Regions from separate parts of the Pandoraea norimbergensis genome, predicted to be linked through region 1. Evidence: predicted binding sites of a transcription regulator. Region 1 holds the regulator's gene; each other region holds the start of a gene.

The links. The regulator sigma-54, encoded in region 1, starts transcription at its own class of promoters, with help from an activator protein. The targets are predictions, from matches to a motif close to TGGCANGNAANCTGCTTT.
Region 2: nirB (nitrite reductase large subunit NirB) is a predicted target of sigma-54. The motif match lies at 5,030-5,047, and genes of this name have one in related genera.
Region 3: urtA (urea ABC transporter substrate-binding protein) is a predicted target of sigma-54. The motif match lies at 2,962-2,979, and genes of this name have one in related genera.

What each region holds. Positions count from the first base shown of each region.
Region 1 covers NZ_CP013480.3:654,157-661,304, reverse strand. Annotated here, with positions in the region: gene AT302_RS03010 (KpsF/GutQ family sugar-phosphate isomerase) at 1-972, shown strand, start outside; gene AT302_RS03005 (KdsC family phosphatase) at 1,098-1,583, shown strand; gene lptC (LPS export ABC transporter periplasmic protein LptC) at 1,606-2,292, shown strand; gene lptA (lipopolysaccharide transport periplasmic protein LptA) at 2,289-3,029, shown strand; gene lptB (LPS export ABC transporter ATP-binding protein) at 3,073-3,825, shown strand; gene AT302_RS02985 (RNA polymerase factor sigma-54) at 3,920-5,410, shown strand; gene hpf (ribosome hibernation-promoting factor, HPF/YfiA family) at 5,551-5,904, shown strand; gene ptsN (PTS IIA-like nitrogen regulatory protein PtsN) at 6,141-6,596, shown strand; gene hprK (HPr(Ser) kinase/phosphatase) at 6,661-7,148, shown strand, end outside.
Region 2 covers NZ_CP013480.3:4,799,307-4,806,454, forward strand. Annotated here, with positions in the region: gene AT302_RS20930 (nitrate reductase) at 1-1,945, opposite strand, end outside; gene nirD (nitrite reductase small subunit NirD) at 1,989-2,369, opposite strand; gene nirB (nitrite reductase large subunit NirB) at 2,380-4,872, opposite strand; gene AT302_RS20945 (MFS transporter) at 5,214-6,674, opposite strand; gene AT302_RS20950 (acyl-CoA dehydrogenase family protein) at 6,738-7,148, opposite strand, start outside.
Region 3 covers NZ_CP013480.3:333,098-340,245, reverse strand. Annotated here, with positions in the region: gene AT302_RS01455 (GlxA family transcriptional regulator) at 127-1,113, opposite strand; gene AT302_RS01450 (MFS transporter) at 1,212-2,501, opposite strand; gene urtA (urea ABC transporter substrate-binding protein) at 3,092-4,288, shown strand; gene urtB (urea ABC transporter permease subunit UrtB) at 4,461-6,092, shown strand; gene urtC (urea ABC transporter permease subunit UrtC) at 6,093-7,148, shown strand, end outside.

The sequences.
Region 1 (7,148 bases):
AAAATCAATCCAGGCCGGGCACTCGAGGTCGCCCGGGAGGTGTTGCGCACCGAAGCGGACGCCATCGAACGCGTCGCCGCACACCTCGACGACAGCTTCTTTGAAGCGGTCTCGCTGCTGCTCGCCTGCCGCGGCCGGGTGGTCGTGACCGGCATGGGCAAGTCAGGCCATATCGGCCGCAAGTTGGCGGCCACTTTCGCCAGCACCGGCACGCCGGCGTTCTTTGTTCATCCGGCGGAAGCCAGTCACGGCGACCTGGGCATGATCACCGCAGACGACGTCGTGGTCGCCCTCTCCAATTCAGGCGAGACGGGTGAACTGGTCAGCGTGCTGCCGATGGTCAAGCGCCTCGGCGCCAAGCTGATCGCCATGACCGGCAACCCGAATTCGAGCCTTGGCCGCCTGTCGGACGTGCATCTCGATGCGCACGTCGAAAAGGAAGCCTGCCCGCTCAACCTCGCCCCCACGGCTAGTACGACCGCGGCACTCGCCCTCGGCGACGCGCTCGCCGTCGCGCTGCTCGACGCGCGTGGCTTCGGTGCGGAAGACTTCGCCCGTTCGCATCCCGGCGGCGCACTTGGCCGCCGCCTGCTGACCTTCGTGCGCGATGTGATGCGCAGCGGCGAACGGATTCCCCGCGTGCGCACCGACGCCAGCCTGTCGGACGCGCTGCTCGAGATGACCGCCAAGGGCCTCGGCATGACCGCCATTGTCGACGCCAACGACCATGTGGTCGGCATCTTCACTGACGGCGACCTGCGCCGCTTGTTCAAACGCACGCTCGACTTCAGCGCGCTGACACTGGCCGACGTGATGACCGCTGGCCCGCGCACCATCGGCCCCGATCAACTCGCCGCCGAAGCCGCCGAACTGATGGAGCGTTTCGGCATCATGCAATTGCTCGTGACCGAGAACGATCGCCTGGTTGGCGCGCTGAACGTCCACGACCTGTTCGCCGCCAAGGTCGTGTGAGTCTGCGCCCCATGAATCAACCTCGTACGACCGCCCCCACCGCCTCGACTGCCTCGACTGCCGCCACGTCAGTGCCCCGTTTCGATCTCGAAGACGCCACGGCGCGCGCGGCCAAGCTGCGCGTGATGGTGTTCGACGTCGACGGTGTGCTCACCGACGGCGGCCTGCGCTACGGACCGGCGGGTGAAACCTTCAAGACGTTCGACTCGCTCGACGGTCACGGTCTGAAGCTGCTGGCCGAGGCGGGTATCGTCACCGCGATCATTACCGGCCGCAAGTCCGACATCATCGCGAAACGTGCCGCCGACCTTGGCGTCGCCCATGTGTATCAGGGCGTGCACGACAAGCGCGTGGCATTCGAAGACTTGTGCAACAAACTGTCGGTGAGCGCGCAGGCGTGCGGCCATATCGGTGACGATTGGCCCGATCTGCCGGTGCTCACCCGCGTGGGCTTTGCCGCGTGTCCTGCCAATGCGCACGTGGAAGTGCAATCGCGTTGCCACTGGATTGCCAGTGCGCGCGGCGGCAACGGCGCGGCGCGCGAGCTGTGCGACTTCATTCTGCACGCGCAGGGGCGCTACGACGCCCTGCTCGCCGCAGCCCTCGCCTGACGCGCCCGGAGCCGAAGAACTCATGGCCGCACAACGCGTCTCGCCCGCTTCACTGATCGCCATCACGGTGCTCGCCGGTCTCGCCGCGGGTACCTATTGGCTCGTGCAGCGCACGCTGCCGTCCGATGCCGATCGCTCGCCGTACGTCAAGAAACACATCCCCGATTACTACGCCGACAACATGGTGATCTCCATGCTGTCGCCGACCGGCCTCACGCAGTACCGCGTCAACGCCGTGCACATGACGCACTACGAGGACGACGCCACAACCGCCATGCAGCTCCCCGCCGTGCGTGCCTTCACGCCCGATTCGCCGGAAGTGACGGCCACCAGCAAGCGCGGTACGCTCAACGCCGACATGTCGATCGTGGACCTGTACGACGACGCTCTGGTGGTCCGCCAGCCCGGGCCGCGCGACCCTGAAATGCGTGCGCTGTCCGAGCACTTTCAGGTGCTCGTGAATGAAGACATCGTGCGCACGGAGCTGCCGGTGGTGTTGTATCGCGGCCAGTCCGTGATGTACGGCGACGGCATGATTTTCAATAACATCTCGCGGGCCGTACAATTGCTCGGCAATGTGCATGGCACAATCCAGCCGGCCGAGCTCGGCAACAAGCCGCCGGCCCAGCCCGCCGCAAGAACTGGCGCTCCGGCAGCCGCTGCCCCGAGCGCGCCACCCAAGACAACACAGGGCCCCAAGACCCCATGACCGATCGCCCTTACCTGCGACCCGCTTCATATCAACCGCTTGACGGCATCCGCCGCTCGTTGGGTAGCTCATTGACTCGCTCGCTGCGCGCGCTGGCCGCCGCGTTCGCGGTGCTCGGCGCGCTGGCGTCGCCGCTCGCCCATGCCGAGCACGCCGACCGCGACAAGCCGCTCAACATCGAAGCGGATCACATGAGCTATGACGACCTCAAGCAGGTCAACATCTTCACCGGCAACGTGACGATGACCAAGGGGACCATTCTCCTCAAGGCCGATCGTGTCGAAGTGACTCAGGATCCGGAGGGCTATCAGTACGCCACCGCTTACTACAAGCCGGGCGGCCCGCTCGCTTACATGCGCCAGAAGCGCGACGGCCTGGACGAGTACATCGACGGCTGGGGCCAGACGATCTACTACAACGGCAAGACCGAAGTCGCCACGCTGACCACGCAGGCCACGCTCAAGCGTCTGGCCGGTGGCACGAAGGTGCTCGACGAGATTCACGGCAGCGTGATCACGTACGATACGTACAACGAGGTGTACACCGCCAATAGCGGCGCCGATCAGGTCAATTCGAACAATCCGAACGGCCGCGTGCGTGCGACGCTCGCGCCTCGCAATGCCACGGGCGCAAACCAAGCGCAGCCCGGCGGCGCGAGCAAGCCTGCCGCCGCAGCGCCCAAGGGCGACCTGCCGGCGCTGGCGCCTTCCAAACGCCTAGAGAATCCGCGTGAGTAATCCCGACCAAAGCAACGCTTCCAGCATCAACCAGGGCGCCGGCATGGTCGGCAAGCCCAGCGCGCTCGTCGTGCGCTCGCTCAAGAAGCAATACGGTGCCCGTACCGTCGTCAAGGACGTCTCGCTCGACGTGAAAAGCGGCGAAGTCGTGGGGCTGCTCGGGCCCAACGGCGCCGGCAAGACCACGTCGTTCTACATGATCGTGGGGCTGGTGCCTGCCGACGACGGTGAGATTCAGTTGGATGGCAACCTGATCAGCGAACTGCCGATTCACGAGCGCGCGCGCATGGGTGTCTCGTATCTGCCGCAGGAAGCGTCGGTGTTCCGCAAGCTCACGGTCGAAGACAATATTCGCGCCGTGCTCGAATTGCAGGTCGATGCGCAGGGCAAACCGCTCAAGCGCGATGAAATCGAGCGCCGCATCGAGTCGTTGCTCGACGAGCTGCAAGTGGCGCACCTGCGCGAAAACCCGGCCATGTCGCTCTCGGGCGGCGAGCGTCGCCGTGTGGAAATTGCCCGCGCGCTGGCCACCCAGCCGCGCTTCATCCTGCTCGACGAGCCGTTCGCCGGGGTGGATCCGATCGCCGTGCTGGAAATTCAACGCATCGTGCGCTTCCTGAAAGACCGAGGTATCGGTGTCCTGATTACCGACCACAACGTGCGCGAAACGCTCGGTATCTGCGACCACGCGTACATCATCAGCGAAGGCTCGGTGCTCGCCGCCGGCACGCCTGACCAGATCGTTGCCGACGAAAGCGTCCGGCGCGTTTATCTGGGCGAAAATTTCCGGATGTAAAGCTAATTTTTCGCATGTAAACCCTGCCTCCGATAGCGAGGCAGGCCGGTTTCGCTGACGTGACAAAGCCTCTACAATGAAGGCGAGAAACGTTATGAAACCGACCCTCCAACTCCGCACCTCGCAGCACCTGACCCTCACCCCCCAGTTGCAACAATCGATCCGGTTGCTGCAACTGTCGACGCTCGAACTTCAGCAGGAAGTCGAGCATGCCCTCACCCAGAACCCGATGCTCGAGCGCGAAGACGACTGGCTCGCCGGGTCCGTGCGCGTCGGCACCGACGGCTCGCTTCGCAATGAACGCACGACATCGGTCAGCAGCACGAACGACGCGCCGTCAGAGGGTAACGGTCACGACGAGGCACGCGAGCTCGATGGCGAAGCGCGCTTCGACGATAACGGCCAGGACAGCGGCAGCGACTGGAGCCTGAACGACTTCGCCCGCACGGGCAATGCCACCGACGACGACGACAACAACTCGCGCCCGCAACTGCACGTCGATCATCCGAATCTGCGTGAACACCTGCTGGCCCAGTTGCGCGTGACCAAGGCCGCGCCGCGCGATCGCGCGCTGGTGGAGTTTCTGATCGAGTCGCTCGACGAAGACGGTTATTTGGGCACCACGCTCGATGAAATTCAGGCGGAAGTGGCCGAAGAGTTGTCGCTGGAAGCCGAAGAGATCAATGCCGCGCTGGCGCTGCTGCAAAGCTTCGACCCGGCCGGCGTCGGCGCGCGCACCCCGTCCGAATGCCTGCGGCTGCAATTGCAGCGGCTGCCTGCGAGCCCGGTGCGCACGATTTCGCTGCGCATCGTCTCCGATCACCTGGAACTGCTTGCCGCACGTGACTACACGCGACTGCGCCGTGTACTCGGTGTCGGCGAAGACAGCCTGCGCGCCGCGCATCAGCTCATTCGCTCGCTCGACCCGTTTCCGGGGGCCGCCTACGGCACGCCGCAGGCCGACTACGTCATTCCCGACGTCCTCGTGCGCCGGCAGGGCAGCGGCTGGACGGCGGAGCTCAATCCCGAGGTGATGCCGCGTCTGCGCATCAATGAGATGTATGCGCGAATTCTGCGAAATAATCGCAACGATCCGGGCACCGGGAACCTCCAACAGCAATTGCAGGAAGCGCGCTGGCTGATCAAGAACATTCAGCAGCGTTTCGACACGATCCTGCGGGTCGCGCAGGCGATTGTCGAGCGTCAAAAGAACTTCTTCTCCCACGGCGAAATCGGCATGCGCCCCTTGGTTTTGCGCGAGATTGCTGATACGCTGGGTTTACACGAATCCACGATTTCGCGGGTGACAACCAGTAAGTACATGCTCACTCCATTTGGAACTTTCGAGCTCAAGTACTTCTTTGGTTCTCACGTCGCGACGGAAGCCGGAGGGGCCGCGTCATCCACGGCCATCCGTGCCCTCATCAAGCAACTGATAGGAGCCGAAGACCCGCAGAGCCCCCTTTCCGACAGCCGTATCGCGGAACTGCTGGCAGAGCAAGGTTTTGTGGTGGCGCGACGCACTGTCGCGAAATACCGCGAAGCCATGCGAATTCCCGCAGTCAACTTGCGCAAATCTTTGTAGGACAGTCCTGGTGAGCCGTGTTGGCCTGCTGGGGCATAACGCCGCAGTGCGACATTGCGTCACATGAATGGCTCGCACTCCCGCTAGCCCGTCATTTGTGACGTGGCCTGCACTTCGGCATTTCAGCAAGGAGAGCAGCTATGAATCTGAAGATCAGTGGACACCATCTCGAACTCACGCCTTCGCTGCGCGAATTTGTGATTAACAAGCTTGATCGCGTGTTGCGCCATTTCGATCAAGTGATGGGCGCCGAGGTGATCCTCTCTGTCGACAAGACCAAGGAGAAAACCGGACGCCAAGTAGCCAGCATTACGGTGTTTCTCAAGGGTAAGGAGATTTTCGTCGAGAAGTGTGACGAAGATATGTACGCCGCCATCGACAAGCTGATCGATATGCTCGACCGCAAGGTAATCCAGTTCAAGGACAAGGTTCAGGACCACGGTCGCGAGGCCATCAAGCATCAGCAGCCGCCCGAGCAGGAACCGCTGCAATGAGTGCTTTCTGGCGTGGTAGTCGCGTCGACTGACACCGGCGAAAGCCCGCGCGGAACCTCGCGCCTGCAATTGCGTCTGTCATAGTCTGGCATCACCCACCGCGGGGCCGTTGAACGGCCCCTTTTATATGGTCCGGCGCATTTCTGGGGAATGGCGCAGGGGTCGGCGGCAGGTGGTCTATAATGCGAGGTCAATCGGGGGTTGGAGGGCGACTACGCGTTCGCCCGCATTACAAGATGAACCGTTTAGTCAAACTCTTACCTGCGTCCAACATCCTGCTTGGACTCTCCGTCACCAGCAAGAAGCGCGTCTTCGAGCAAGCCGGGCTCCTATTCGAGAGCAATGCCGGGCTCACCCGCGCTGTCATCACCGACAATCTCTTCGCGCGCGAGCGACTTGGCTCGACCGGGCTCGGTGAAGGCGTGGCGATTCCGCATGGCCGTATCAAGGGCCTGAAGCATCCGATGGCAGCATTCGTGCGCCTGGAAGCGCCGATCCCCTTCGAAGCGCCTGACGGCCAGCCGGTGTCCCTGCTGTTTTTCCTTCTGGTGCCCGAACAAGCCACCCAGCAACATCTCGAAATCCTGTCCGAAATCGCACAATTGCTTTCGGATCGATCGATGCGCGAGACGTTGTCGAATGCACCGAGCGCCGAAGACATTCATACGGCACTCGCGAATTGGCAGCCCTGAGCCCACACGCCAGACAAGCCCCGTAGCGTAGACCCCCACACCCCCAACCGAACGAGGCGACGCGGTGGAACTGACCGGCATCAACGCGCAAAGCATTTTCGACGACAACGCCGCCACGCTGCGGCTGTCGTGGCTGACCGGCCATGAGGGGTGGGAGCGCGGCTTCACGCCGGAGAGCGTGGCCACGGCCACATCGAGCGCCGACCTCGTCGGTCACTTGAACCTCATCCACCCGAACCGTATTCAGGTGCTCGGCGAAGCCGAACTGCGCTACTACCAGCGTCTGACGGAAGAAAACCGCAAGCGTCATATGGGCGAGGTGATTGCGCTGGAGCCGCCGTTCCTGGTGGTGGCCGACGGCCTCGAAGCGCCGCCCGATCTCGTGCTGCGCTGCACGCGTTCATCGACCCCGCTGTTCACGACCCCGCTCTCGACCGCTTCGGTCATCGATAGCCTGCGCCTGTACATTTCACGCGTGTTCGCACCACGTTGCACGATGCACGGCGTTTTTATCGACATTCTGGGTATGGGCGTGCTGCTGACGGGCGATTC
Region 2 (7,148 bases), 2.0 Mb from region 1:
CGCCCGCGCGCAAGCTGCGCCGTGTGGCGTCGGTCGGATGCATCGTCAGCGTGGGCTCAGGGGCGTGTTCGAACAACTGCCCGACGCGGCCCGTGCGGCTCATGCCGTGCCACTGGTCACGCAGCCGTCCGGTAATCAGCCGGAACGGATGACGCGCGTTGATCGGCTCGGCCACCGGCTGGTACTCGAACGCGTGAAAGCGCGCACGGCCATCGCTCGTGGCAAACGCGCCGTCTTCATAACGACGCGCCTGCCCTTGCGAGGCTCCCGCCGGAAACGGCCATTGCTGCGGGCCCTGTTGCTCGAGCATCGCGTAGTCGATGCCGCCAATATCGAGATCGCGGCCGAGCGTCAGTGCGCGATGCTCGTTGAAGACCGCTTCCGTCGAATCGAAGACAAATCGCTCCACCGGCACGTCGAGCTTCGGCGCAAGACGACGCGCCACTTCGCTCGCAATCCACCAGTCGGCGCGTGCCGCCCCCGGCGCGTCGACCGCCGCACGCACGCGCGAGATACGCCGCTCCGAGTTGGTCACCGTGCCCGCCTTTTCGCCCCAACTGGTAGCGGGCAGCAGCACGTCGGCGTAAGGCACGGTGTCGGTCTGATGGAAGGCTTCCTGCACCACGACGAACTCTGCGGCATTGAGCGCTTCGCGCACCCGTGCGCTGTCGGGCATCGAATGCACGGGGTTCGTGCAGGCGATCCAGATGGCTTTGATGCGTCCGTCGCGCACGGCGTCGAACATCTCGACGGCTGGCAGACCGGGGCGATCGGAAAGCCCCTGCATGCCCCACAACTGTTCGACTTCCGCACGATGGGCCGCATTGCCGATATCGCGATGCGCGGCGAGCATCGTTGCCAGCCCGCCGACTTCGCGACCGCCCATGGCGTTGGGTTGCCCGGTGAGCGAGAACGGGCCCGCACCCGCACGCCCGATCTGACCCGTTGCCAGATGCAGATGAATCAACGCCAGATTCTTTTCCGTGCCGTGGCTCGACTGATTGAGGCCCATGCAATACAGCGACAGCGCCGCCGGGCTCTCGCCGAACCAGTCCGCCGCCTGACGCAACGCCGATTCCTCGATGCCACACACATCCGCGACGAGTTGCGGCGGATAGGCGCGCAGGATTTGCTTGAGCGCGTCGAACCCCTCGGTGTGCGCATCGATATAGCGGCGGTCGATGCGCCCTTCCCAGATCAGGTGATGCAGCATGCCGTGGAACAACGCCACGTCGGTGCCGGGCACGATGGACAGATGCAGGTCCGCCATCGCAGCCGTATCGGTGCGGCGCGGGTCGACCACGATCCAGCGAATCGACGGATCGGCCGCCCGGGCCGCCTCCAGCCGGCGAAACAGCACCGGATGCGCATACGCCATGTTGCTGCCCGCGAAGATCACCGTTTTCGCCGCTTCGAGATCCTCGTAGCACGTGGGCGGGCCATCGGCACCGAGCGCCATCTTGTACGCGCTCACGGCGCTCGACATGCACAGCCGCGAGTTCGTATCGATGTTATTGGTGCGCACCAGCCCTTTCGCGAGCTTGTTGAAGACGTAATAGTCCTCGGTGAGCAGTTGCCCCGACACGTAAAACGCCACGGCGTCGGGTCCATGCTCGCGGATGATGTCGGCGAAGCGCGACGCGACCGTGCCGAGCGCGTCGTCCCAAGTGGCGGGGATACGTACCGCGTCGCGCGACGTGCGCAGCTCGGGCATGAGCACACGCCCGGCCAGCGACTGCGCGGTGAGCGGCAGCGTCATGCCTTTGCTGCACAGGCGTCCGTAATTGGCCGGATGTGCCGGGTCGCCCTGCACGCCGACAATGCGCTCGCCATCGCTTTCGACCAGCATGCCGCAGCCCACGCCGCAGTAGCAGCAGGTCGTCTTCGTGATCGTCGTCACGGCAGGCGTCGCGATGGACGTGGAAGCAGGGGTCAGCAGATTCATGACGGACTCCGGCGCGGACATGGTGTGGGGTGCCCTGTAATGCTCAGACGGTGGCCGACACGTCGGCATCCGCTGGCGTGTTGACTGTCGCGTCACTTGTATCGTCGAACGACAACAACACGTCGCTGCCGTCGAGCCGAACGGCGAAGCGCTCCGCACAGCCCACATCGGGCGCACAGGCCTGCCCCGTCGCGAGATCGATGTTCCACGCGTGCAGCGGGCACGTCACACGCTCGCCATGAACAATGCCCTGCGAGAGCGCACCGCCCTTGTGCGGGCACTTGTCGCGCAGCGCGAAGACCTTGTCGCTCTCGGTGCGAAACAGCGCAATGTTGCCGTCAGGATGCGGCAACACACGCGTGCCCAGACGCGGAATCGCATCGATGTCGCACACATGCAGCCAGATAGGTTGAGACATTTCCATGGCGTCGTCCTCAGGCGGTGGCAGGGGCAGCCGCAGATTTCACGGCGACCGGTGTGATGGGAATGACCGGCTTGAGCGGCACATACTCATTCGCCTGCTTGCCGTCGATACGCGCTTGCCACGGGTCGGGCAGACCATCGAGTGCATAGAGCAACCGCTCAAACAACGCGCGACGATTGGCCGCGTCGTGCACCACGCGTTGCTTCACGTAATCGAGTCCTACCCGCGCGAGGTAGTGCACCGTGCGATCGAGGTAGTAGGCTTCTTCGCGATACAACTGAAGAAACGCGCCGGTGTATTCCTTGACCTCTTCGGCCGTCTTCACCTTGACGAGAAACTCGGCCACTTCCGTCTTGATGCCACCGTTGCCGCCCACATACAGTTCCCAGCCCGAGTCGACGGCGATCACGCCCACGTCCTTGATGCCCGCCTCGGCACAATTTCGCGGACAGCCCGACACGGCCAGCTTCACCTTGTGCGGCGACCACATGTTCGCGAGCATGGTCTCCAGATCGATGCCCATCTGCGTGCTGTTCTGCGTGCCGAAGCGGCAAAACTCGCTGCCCACACACGTCTTCACGGTGCGGATCGACTTGCCGTAGGCGTGTCCGGACGGCATGCCCAGATCACGCCACACGCTTACGAGGTCTTCCTTCTTCACGCCGAGCAAGTCGATACGCTGCCCGCCCGTGACCTTGACCATCGGAATCTGGTACTTGTCCGCGACGTCGGCGATGCGGCGCAGCTCACTTGCGTTCGTCACACCGCCCTTCATCTGCGGCACGACCGAGAACGTGTTGTCCTTCTGGATGTTGGCGTGCACACGCTCGTTGACGAAGCGGCTTTGCGGATCGTCCACGGCTTCCTTGGGCCACGTGCTGAGCATGTAGTAGTTGAGCGCCGGACGGCAGGTCGCGCACCCGTTGGGCGTGCGCCATTCGAGAAAATCGTAGGCCGCGCGATGCGACGTCAGCCGATGCTCGCGCACGGCGCGACGCACGTCGGCATGCGACAGGTCGGTGCAGCCGCAGATCGCCTTTTCTTTGGGTGCCGCGTCGTAAGTCGAGCCCAGCGTGCTCATCAGAATCTGCTCGCACAGCCCGGCGCATGAGCCGCACGAGCTGGCCGCCTTGGTGTGCTTCTTCACGTCATCGAGCGTGAAGAGTCCCTTCTCGGTGATGGCCTTCACGATGGTGCCCTTGCACACACCGTTGCAGCCACATACCTCATCGGTATCGGCCATGCCCGCGGCGCGGCTTTGCCCTTGCGTGCCGACGTCGCCCACGCTCGATTCACCGAACATGATGCTGTTGCGCAACTCACCCAGCGCGCGCCCTTCGCGCAGCAGCTTGAAGTACCACGCACCGTCGGCGGTGTCGCCGTACAGGCAGGCGCCGACGAGTTTGTCGTCGCGAATCACGAGCTTCTTGTAGACGCCACCGGCCGGGTCGGACAACACGATTTCTTCGGTGCCGTCCCCGCCCAGAAAATCGCCTGCCGAAAACAGATCGATGCCGGTGACCTTGAGCTTGGTCGAGAGCACCGAGCCGCGATAGCTGCCGATGCCCATCAACGCGAGGTGATTCGCGCAGACCTTGGCCTGTTCGAACAGCGGGGCGACGAGGCCGTAGGCCACGCCGCGATGGCTCACACATTCACCGACCGCGTAGATGCGCGGGTCGTAAGTCTGGAGCGTGTCGGAGACGACAATGCCGCGCGAACAGTACAAGCCCGCCGCTTCGGCGAGCGTCGTGTTCGGGCGAATGCCGGCCGCCATCACGACCAGATCTGCCGCGATCTCTTCACCATTGGCAAAGCGCACCGCGCGCACGGCACCGGTCGCACCGTCGTCACTGTCGCCGAGAATCGCCGCCGTCTGATGCGACAGCCGGAACGTCAGGCCGCGTGCTTCCAGCGACTGCTGCAACAACTTGCCCGCCGTGGCATCGAGCTGGCGCTCAAGCAACGTCTCGGCCAGATGCACCACCGTGACTTCCATGCCGCGCAGCTTCAGACCGTTGGCCGCTTCCAGACCGAGCAGGCCGCCGCCGATGACCACCGCGTGACGCTTGACGCGAGCGGTCTCGATCATGGTTTCGGTATCGCGAATGTCGCGATAACTGATCACGCCATCGAGATCCTTGCCCGGCACCGGCAGGATGAACGGGCTCGATCCGGTTGCGATCAACAGGCGATCGTAAGGCGCTTCGGTGCCATCGGCACAGCGCACGACGCGGCGCGGGCGGTCGATTTGCGTGACCTCTTTGCCCAAGTGCAGCGTGATGCCCTTCCCGGCATACCAATCGAGCGGGTTGAGCACGATGTCGGCGAACGCTTGTTCACCCGCGAGCACCGGCGAGAGCAGGATGCGGTTGTAGTTCGGATGCGGCTCCGCCCCGAACACGGTGATGTCGTATTGATTCGGCGCGATCTCCAGCAGCTCCTCGAGCGTGCGGATACCGGCCATGCCATTGCCGATGACGACCAGACGAGGTTTGCGCATGTTGACAGCTCCTGTGGCAGCGCCCGAAAAACAAAACGGCGTCCGTCCGTGCCGCAGCACGGAGGGACGCCGTTGTCCGTTGGGTGCAACGCAGGCTTGCCCCTGACGTCGCACCGGTATCAATGCTCGCGACGCCTTTGCCGCTAGCGCTAGTGCTTACGCAACAAGCATGCCAGCGGGCGCACGGTCATCGGCAAAGCGTTGCCGGATAAGGCAGGAGGGGGGGAATACCACCGGGAGCGAGTCAAGAGGCAGAGGCTGCGTGCTGCACCGCAGCAGTGCACGATCCGGTTCGCCCGCACCACGATGACGCGGGCGAACCACGATGCGGCACGCCTTGATCAGCGAACCGTCCGGGGCGAATGTCCGCTGACTTGTGCGCCGGCATCGGCCGGAAGGCGCGCGCCATCGATCAAGCCGAGCAACGCCAGCGCGCCCATCACGACAAACGTCCAGCGGAAGCTTGCCGCGCTGTAGGGCGTGGCACCGGCCACTTCGGTCATCTTGAGCACCAGCGCGCCGAGCGCGATGCCCAGCCCCGAGGTCATCTGCTGCAACGCTGAGAAGAGGGTCGATGCCCCGCTCATGTCGTCGGGCGGCACGTCGGCAAAGCCCATGGTCGCCAACGTCGTGAACTGCACCGAACGGCAGATACCGCCGAAGAGCAGTACGAGCGCACTGATCCAGAGCGGCGTCGTTGCCGTGAGCAGCGCACACAACGCGAAGCCGATCGCCACAAGCACGCCATTACCGAGCAGCACGCCACGAAAACCGAAGCGCCGCATGATCGGTGTCGTGGCGGGCTTGATCCCGAGGTTGCCCGCGAACAGCGCCAGCATCAGCAACCCCGACGTCACCGCGCTCATGCCGAACGCTAACTGAAACATGAGCGGCAGCAGAAACGGCGCGCTGCCGATGGCAATCCGGAATAGCGAACCGCCCCAGACCACCACCGCGAATGTCTGCACCCGTATCGCGCCCAGATTGATGAGCGGATGCGGTGTGCGAAGGAAGTGCCGCACCGACCACACCATGGCGACGCCGCCCACGACGAGACAACCGATCGCCATCGGCCAGTCCGCCGGTGTGCGGCTGGCCAGCTCCACGCCGAACATCAGCGCACTCGCGCCGACCCCGCTCGCGACGAAGCCCGCAAAGTCGAACGGCTTGCGCTGACCCGGCGACGGCTTGACCAGCCACAACGCCGCAGCGAACGCAGCGATGCCCAGCGGCACGTTGATGAGGAAGATCCAGTGCCAGCTCCACGTCGACGAGATGAAGCCGCCCAACGCGGGCCCAAGTACCGGCGCGGCAAGCCCGGGCCATGTGATGGTGGCGATGGCGCGAACGAGCGCCGGTTTGGGGGTGTTGCGCAACACGACGAGCCGTCCGACGGGCACCATCATCGCGCCTGCCAGCCCTTGCAGCACACGGCACACGGTGAACATGTCGAGGCTGGTGCTCATCGCGCACAGCACCGAAGCGAGCGTGAACAAGGCAATCGCCGACGGGAATACGCGGCGCGGCCCGAGCCGGTCAGCCAGCCATCCACTCGCGGGGATAAACGCAGCGAGTGCGACCAGATAGGCCGACAAGCCGATGGAAAGCGCGGAAGGGGCAACCCCGAAGTCGTGCGCCATGGCGGGCAGCGACGTGGTGATAATCGTCGCGTCGAGGTTCTCCATGAAGAAAGTCGACGCGACGAGCAACGGCAAGGCCGTTTGCGACACCGTCCGGGCGGGTTGTGCCGGCGGCTGGGGTGTTGATGGCGATTGCGGGCCTTGCGATAACGGGTCGGACACGACGGCAGCTCTTGGGGGCAGCGAACGCCAGCGAGTGTATCAGGGCGAATGCCGCCTGAAACGTCAATCGTCCTGCATCAATGCGCGGCCGATAATCAGTTGCTGAATCTGCGTCGTGCCTTCGTAAAGACGCAGCAGGCGCACGTCGCGATAGAAGCGCTCGACCTTGTACTCGTTGATATAGCCCGCGCCGCCATGCACCTGCACGCCGCGATCGGCCACGCGCCCGACCATTTCGGTACAGAACAGCTTGGCGCACGACGCCAGCATGCTCACTTCGGCGTCGCGCTTGCCCGCCGGTTTCGCGTCGTATCGATTCGCACAGTCCTGCACCATCGACCAACCGGCATAAAGCTCGGCCTGACTGTCGGCCAGCATGGCCTGCACCAGTTGAAAGTCGCCGATGCGTTGCCCGAACTGCTTGCGCTCGCGCGCATACGCTACGGCTTCGTTGAGAATGCGCTGTGCCATGCC
Region 3 (7,148 bases), 320 kb from region 1:
GATATCGGAGAATTCCGAAAGTTGTTGTGCGATGACGCGCGTCAGGTAACAAGGTACGTGACGCGAAGCTTTTGGAAGGGGGAAAAGCAGGTGCGAAGCGGGTACGAAGCGTGCGCGTTACCGCGCTCAGAGCGAGGTCTCGACGCCAAACCGCTCACGGTACGCAGCGGGCGTAACCCCGTACTGACGCACGAACGCGCGCCGCAGGTTTTGCTCGTCACCGAAACCCACACGCGACGCGATGCGTTTGAGCGGTGCTTCAGAGTCGAGCAGCGCAAAGCGCGCCGCTTCGAGACGCATGCGCTCCACAGCTTTCGCCGGTGTTGTGCCGGTCTTGGCGAGATAGCTGCGGGCGAACGTGCGCGGGCTCATGTTCGCCTGCTCGGCGAGACGCATCACCGACAAGTCGCCGTCCAGACGATCGGCCATCCAGCCATGCAGGTCCCCGAACGGTGCCCCCGCTGCGAACTGCTCCTGCAACGGCGGGCTGAACTGCGACTGGCCACCCGCACGTTTGAGAAACACCACGAGACGTCGCGCCGCCTGCAAGGCGACATCCACACCGAGATCGTCTTCCACCAGTGCCAGCCCCAAATCGATGCCAGCGGTGATGCCTGCCGACGTCCATACGGGGTCTTCGCGCACGTAGATCGGGTCTGACTCCACTCGCGCTTTGGGATAGCACGTCTGCAACATGGCCGTGTCGAGCCAGTGCGTGGTGGCGCGGCGTCCGTCGAGCAACCCGGCGGCGCCGAGAATGAACGCCCCCACGCAGACGGAACACACACGACGTACGCGTGGTGCGTAATCACGCAACCAGTCACCCACCACATCCGGCACCGCAGGCCGATGCATCACCGCGCCACCCACTGCAATCAACGTATCCACTTCCATCGCCGCCAGCGAGTGCATCGGCTCGGTGTGCAGCGTGATCCCCGAGCCCGTCTCCACCGGCCCGCCGTGCGCCGACACGACGACCGTGCGATATGGCGCCGGCTGCCCAAGCTCCGTCGCGTTACGGATCACCGCGTGAAACGCATCGAGCGGACCGGCAAGATCCAGCAGCACGAACGGCGGCACGATGAGGAAGGCGACGAGGCGAGGTTCGGTCATGAGTTAGCGAATAACAAATAGCGAATCACAAATCACAGTTCGGGAGCGGTGTCCGGTTCAGTGTTCATTCAGCGACGCAAACCACGCGCACCCGAGCATCAAGCCGTCGCCGCCACGGTCCGGCGTCGCGCATCGACGGCGTACCAGAGCGTCGCAAGCGCTGCGATGGCGAGCAACGGGAACGTCGCCTGATTGATCGTGGCCCACCCGAAGCGCGCCAGCAGTTGCCCGGCAAACAGGCTCGCGAGCGCTGTACCAGCAAACGTGATGAATTCATTGGCCGCCTGCGCACGCGCCCGCTCGGCCGGGCGATAGGACAACGTCAGCAACGTCGTGCCCCCCACGAACATGAAGTTCCAGCCCACACCGAGGAACGCCAGTGCGGCGTAGAAATACGGCAGGCTCGTCGACATCAGCGCCAGCACGCCGCACAGCGCGCTCATGCCGATACCGATGAACAGCACCGGCACCACGCCCCATCGTTTGACCAGATGCCCGGAGAAGAACGACGGCGCGTACATCCCCACCAAATGCCACTCGATGATGTGCGCCCCATCGTCGATGCTGTGTCCGCACGCGACCGCCGCAATCGGCGTGGCCGTCATCACGAACATCATCACCATGAAGCCGATCAGGTTGTTGGCGAGCGCCGCCATGTAGATCGGCTGGCGCATGATCTCGCCGAGTCCGCGCGCGGGCAATGCCGCGGCATCCCCTGCGGTACCGGTCGCCACATGGACGGGCAAGTCGCGCAAAAAACCCAGTAGCAGCAACAACGAGATGCCCGACAACAACGTGACGACGAGGTAAGACCCCGCGAAGGTCACGGGCGCCAGCCAGTCCTTGCTACCGGCAGCGAGTGCCGGGCCGATCACGGCAGCGATCACACCGCCGGTCAGCACGATAGAGATGGCCCGCGGCTTGTCTTCGACGGGCACGACGTCGGCCGCTGCCAGCCGGTAGTAACGGGCGAATGCCTGAAACACGCCCACGCAGGCCGTCCCTGCGCAGAACATGGCGAAGTGCTGTTGGTAGATCGCCATCACCGACACCAGACCGCCCACCGTGCCGAATGCCGCCCCCAACGCGAAACCGAAGCGCTGCCCGATACGTTGAATCAGCATCGAGGCGAAGATCGTCGTAATGGCCGAGGCCACCGTAATCAGCGAGAACGGCAGCGTGGCGTAGCCCTTGTCGGACGCCAGCACGTAGCCGACCAGCCCGGTGAGGGTGAGATCGACGGATAGCGCCGCCGTATAGAGCGCCTGACACGCCGCCAGCACGGCGGCATAGCGACGCCCCAGTTGGCGGGCGCGGCGTGCAGCGGGCTCGCTGCTTTGATCAGGATCGGACGGTGGCGCGGTGCGCCCGGCAACGGCATCGGTCATAGGAGTGTCGCTATGTCTTGGCGGGATAAGGAGACTTCGGGAGACTTCGGGGAACGTCGGAAGTCGTCATCTTGCCGTCGGCCGATTTGGCACGAATGCCAATCATGCATCAAAAAATGCCACACCATGGCAGACAGCATTGACTGTCCCGCCTCGAACACGCCGCCGCCCTGCATGAGCAGTTGACCCGATGCGGCAATCCACCCAGCCACACATCCGCCCCCCCTTCCGCGCCAATTCAGTGCGCACCAAGTCAGCGCGTACTCGCACCAACGTGCTTCCCTCCTGAGGCTGACCATCAGCCGAAAGACGGATACCCCATCCGGAAAGTCCGCCCTTTTGCGTCGCCCCGAAACTTGGATGCAAGTTTGAATACCGGCGTGAATTCAGGGGTTGGCGCACGCGCCGAGGCGTCCAATACGGCAAGCGCACGGCCATGACCACAGTGAATACGCGTCGCTGGCACGGCCCTTGCGTTAGTCCCCTGGTACCGGATCCACCGGTCTAACCAGGAAAGGGGAAGACGTATCATGAAACGACGCACGCTACTCCAGATGGCGGCCCTCTCGGGCGCCGCTTCGCTCACCGGCATGGCGCCCAACTTGTTCGCGCAGAGCAAGCAGCCCATCAAGGTCGGCATCCTGCACTCGCTCTCGGGCACGATGGCCATCTCGGAGACGTCGCTCAAGGATGTCGCGCTCATGACCATTGCCGACATCAACGCCAAGGGCGGCGTGATGGGCCGCCCGCTCGAAGCCGTGGTGGTCGATCCGGCCTCGAACTGGCCGCTCTTCGCGGAAAAGGCCCGCCAGTTGCTCACGAAGGACAAAGTCTCCGCCGTGTTCGGCTGCTGGACGTCGGTCTCGCGCAAGTCGGTGCTCCCGGTCTTCGAAGAACTCAACGGGTTGCTCTATTACCCGGTGCAGTACGAAGGCGAAGAGATGTCGAAGAACGTCTTCTACACGGGTGCCGCGCCGAATCAGCAGGCCATCCCCGCCGTGGAATACGTCATGAGCAAGGAAGGCGGCGGCGCCAAGCGCTTCTTCCTGCTCGGCACCGACTACGTCTACCCCCGCACGACGAACAAGATCCTGCGCGCCTTCCTGCATTCGAAGGGCGTGGACGACAAAGACATTCAAGAGGTCTACACGCCGTTCGGTCACAGCGACTATCAGACCATCGTCGCGAACATCAAACAGTTTGCCCAAGGCGGCAAGACCACGGTCATCTCGACCATCAACGGCGACTCGAACGTGCCGTTCTACAAGGAACTCGGCAATCAAGGCCTGAAGGCCACTGACGTACCGGTCGTCGCCTTCTCGGTGGGTGAAGAAGAGCTGCGCGGCATCGATACCAAGCCGCTCGTGGGTCATCTGGCCGCGTGGAATTACTTCATGACGGTGAAGAACCCGACCAACGACGCGTTCAAGAAGGAATGGTTTGCCTACGTCAAGGCGAAGGGCCTGCCGGGCGGCGACAAGCGCGTGACCAACGACCCGATGGAAGCCACCTTCGTGGGTATGCACATGTGGAAGCAGGCGGTCGAGAAGGCCGGCAGCGTCGATGTGGACAAGGTCCGCACGGCCATGATCGGCCAGACCTTCAAGTCGCCCGACGGCTTCGACATGGCGATGGACGGCAACCACCATCTGCACAAGCCCGTGATGATCGGCGAAATCCGTCCGGACGGTCAGTTCAACGTGGTGTGGAAGACCAAAGCACCGATTCGCGCCCAGCCGTGGAGCCCGTTCATCGCGGGGAACGAAGGCAAGCCCGATAAGGTTTGACCCCGGTTTGAACCCGGCCTGAGCCCGGTCTGACCCCGGTCCGATGCCACCGATGTTTTGCCGTCGCCGTGTGCCGCCCTGACCGGCCGGCACGCGGCGCAAATTCCTCGCGCTGACCAGCGGTCAACAGCGGCCAACGCTTTGACCGTGGCCAGCGCACGGAGACGTCTCGATGATAACGATAAGACGCTGGACCGCTGCCACCCTTGTCCTGCTATCACTGGGTGCTGCGCTGATGACACCGATGGCCGCGCGTGCGGCTGTCACCGATGCCGATGTTGCCGCACTCGCAGGCGACGACTTCGACGCCAAGGCGCAGGCCATCGACCACCTCGCCGCAGACGCCTCGCCGCAAGCCGTTGCCTTGCTCAAGGCACTGGCCGACGACACGGCCGTGACCGTCGGCGACACGAACCCGCGCATTGCCATTCAAGACGGCGACAAGTACGTCGACCCGATCACGGGCGCGGCCGTCAAAGCCGACGATGCCCAGTCGCTCACGCTCAACAATGTGCTGCGCGCCAAAGTCGGCACAGCGGCGGCGGCCAGTGCCCTCCTCTCCGCCGACCACGATGCTCGCGCGCAGGCCATCGACACGATGTTGCAGAACCCGTCGCCCGCATTCAAGACATTGATCGAGCAGGCGCGCCAGAAGGAATCCGACCCGGTCCTGAAGAAACGGCTCGACCAGCTCTGGGCACAATCGGCACTGCACGATGCGTCGCCGGCCAAACGCCGTGAAGCCATCGACCTGATCGCCTCGGCAGGCGATCCGCAGATGCGCGACCTGCTGCTGCCCATCGTGGCAAAACAACCCGACGGCAGCTATGCAGAACCCGACGCCAACGTGCGCAGCGCCGCCGACATCGCCCTCACGCAACTCGCCGCTGCCCAGCGCCGCAGCGAGTTCTTCGGCACAATCTTCGCCGGGCTGTCGTTAGGCAGCGTGCTGTTACTCGCCGCGCTGGGACTTGCCATCACCTACGGTCTGATCGGCGTCATCAACATGGCGCACGGCGAATTTCTGATGGTCGGCGCGTATGCCACCTACGTCGTGCAGACGCTGTTCCATCGCTTTGCACCCGGCGCGTTCGACTTCTACCTCGTGGCCGCCGTGCCCGCTGCGTTTTTCGTAGCAGCGGCCCTCGGCTTCGTGCTTGAGCGCACCGTCATCAAACACTTGTACGGCCGCCCGCTCGAGACGCTGCTCACCACGTTCGGTATCAGCCTGTTGCTGATTCAGGCGGTGCGCACGCTCTTTGGCGCGCAAAACGTCGAAGTGGTGAACCCCACGTGGATGAGCGGTGGCATCGCCGTGCTGCCGAACCTGATCCTGCCGTACAACCGCATCGTGATTCTCGTGTTCGCACTGGTCGTCGTGGCACTCACGTGGGCCGTGCTCAACCTCACACGTCTGGGTCTGTTCATTCGCGCCGTCACGCAAAACCGGTCGATGGCCGCCTGCGTCGGCGTGAAGACGGGGCGCGTCGACAGCTATGCCTTCGCGTTCGGTGCGGGCATTGCGGGGCTGGGCGGCTGCGCTCTCTCGCAGATCGGCAACGTTGGCCCCGACCTCGGACAGAGCTACATCATCGACTCGTTCATGGCGGTGGTGCTGGGTGGCGTGGGTCAACTCGCGGGCACGATCGTCGGTGCGTTCGGTCTGGGCGTTGCCAACAAGGTGCTCGAACCGATGTGGGGTGCCGTGCTCGCGAAGATCGCCGTGCTGATTCTGATCGTGCTGTTCATCCAGAAACGCCCGCAGGGCATGTTCGCGCTCAAAGGGCGCAGCGCGGAGGCCTGAATGCAGACACCCAACTTTCTGCCTCCCGGCATCACGCCGTCGATCTCGCTCGACGTGCCGTCCCGCGCACGGCTGCTGCCAAAACATGTGGCGCCGGTGCTGTTCGCCTTCGTGCTCGCCGTGCTGATTCTCGTGCCGGTGTGTGCGCTAGTGCTGCCGCCAGCGCATCCGCTGCATTTGTCGGCGTACGCCATGACGCTGGTCGGCAAGATCATGTGCTACGCCATCGCCGCGCTAGCACTCGACCTCGTGTGGGGTTACTGCGGCATTCTGAGCCTCGGTCACGGCCTGTTCTTCGCGCTTGGCGGCTATGCGATGGGCATGTATCTGATGCGCTCCATCGGCCGCGACGGCGTATATCACAGCAACTTGCCCGACTTCATGGTGTTTCTCGATTGGAAGGAACTGCCGTGGTACTGGACGGGCACCGAGCACTTCGCTTGGGCGATGTTTCTCGTCGTGGCACTGCCCGGCGCGGTCGCATGGATCTTCGGTTATCTGGCGTTTCGCTCGCGGGTGAAGGGCGTGTATCTGTCGATCATCACGCAGGCCCTCACGTTCGCGGCAATGCTGCTCTTTTATCGCAACGAAACCGGCTTCGGCGGCAATAACGGCTTCACCGACTTCAAGCGCATTCTCGGCTACTCGGTAACGTCGGCCAACACGCGCACGGTGCTGTTCCTTATCACGTTCGCCGTGCTGGTCGGTGCCTTGCTGCTGTGCCGTGCGCTGGTCGTCTCGAAGTTCGGCCGCGTGGTGACCGCCATTCGCGACGGCGAGTCGCGGGCGATGTTTCTCGGCTATCGGCCGCTAGGCTACAAGCTCTTCGTCTGGACACTCTCGGCCATGCTGTGCGGTATCGCGGGCGCGCTGTACGTGCCGCAGGTCGGCATCATCAACCCCAACGAGATGGCCCCGGTGAACTCCATCGAAATGGCTATCTGGGTCGCCATCGGCGGACGTGGCTCGCTCATCGGCGCCATCGTCGGCGCGTTTCTCGTGAATGGCGCCAAGAGCTACTTCACGGCGTACTTCGCCGAGTACTGGCTGTTCTTC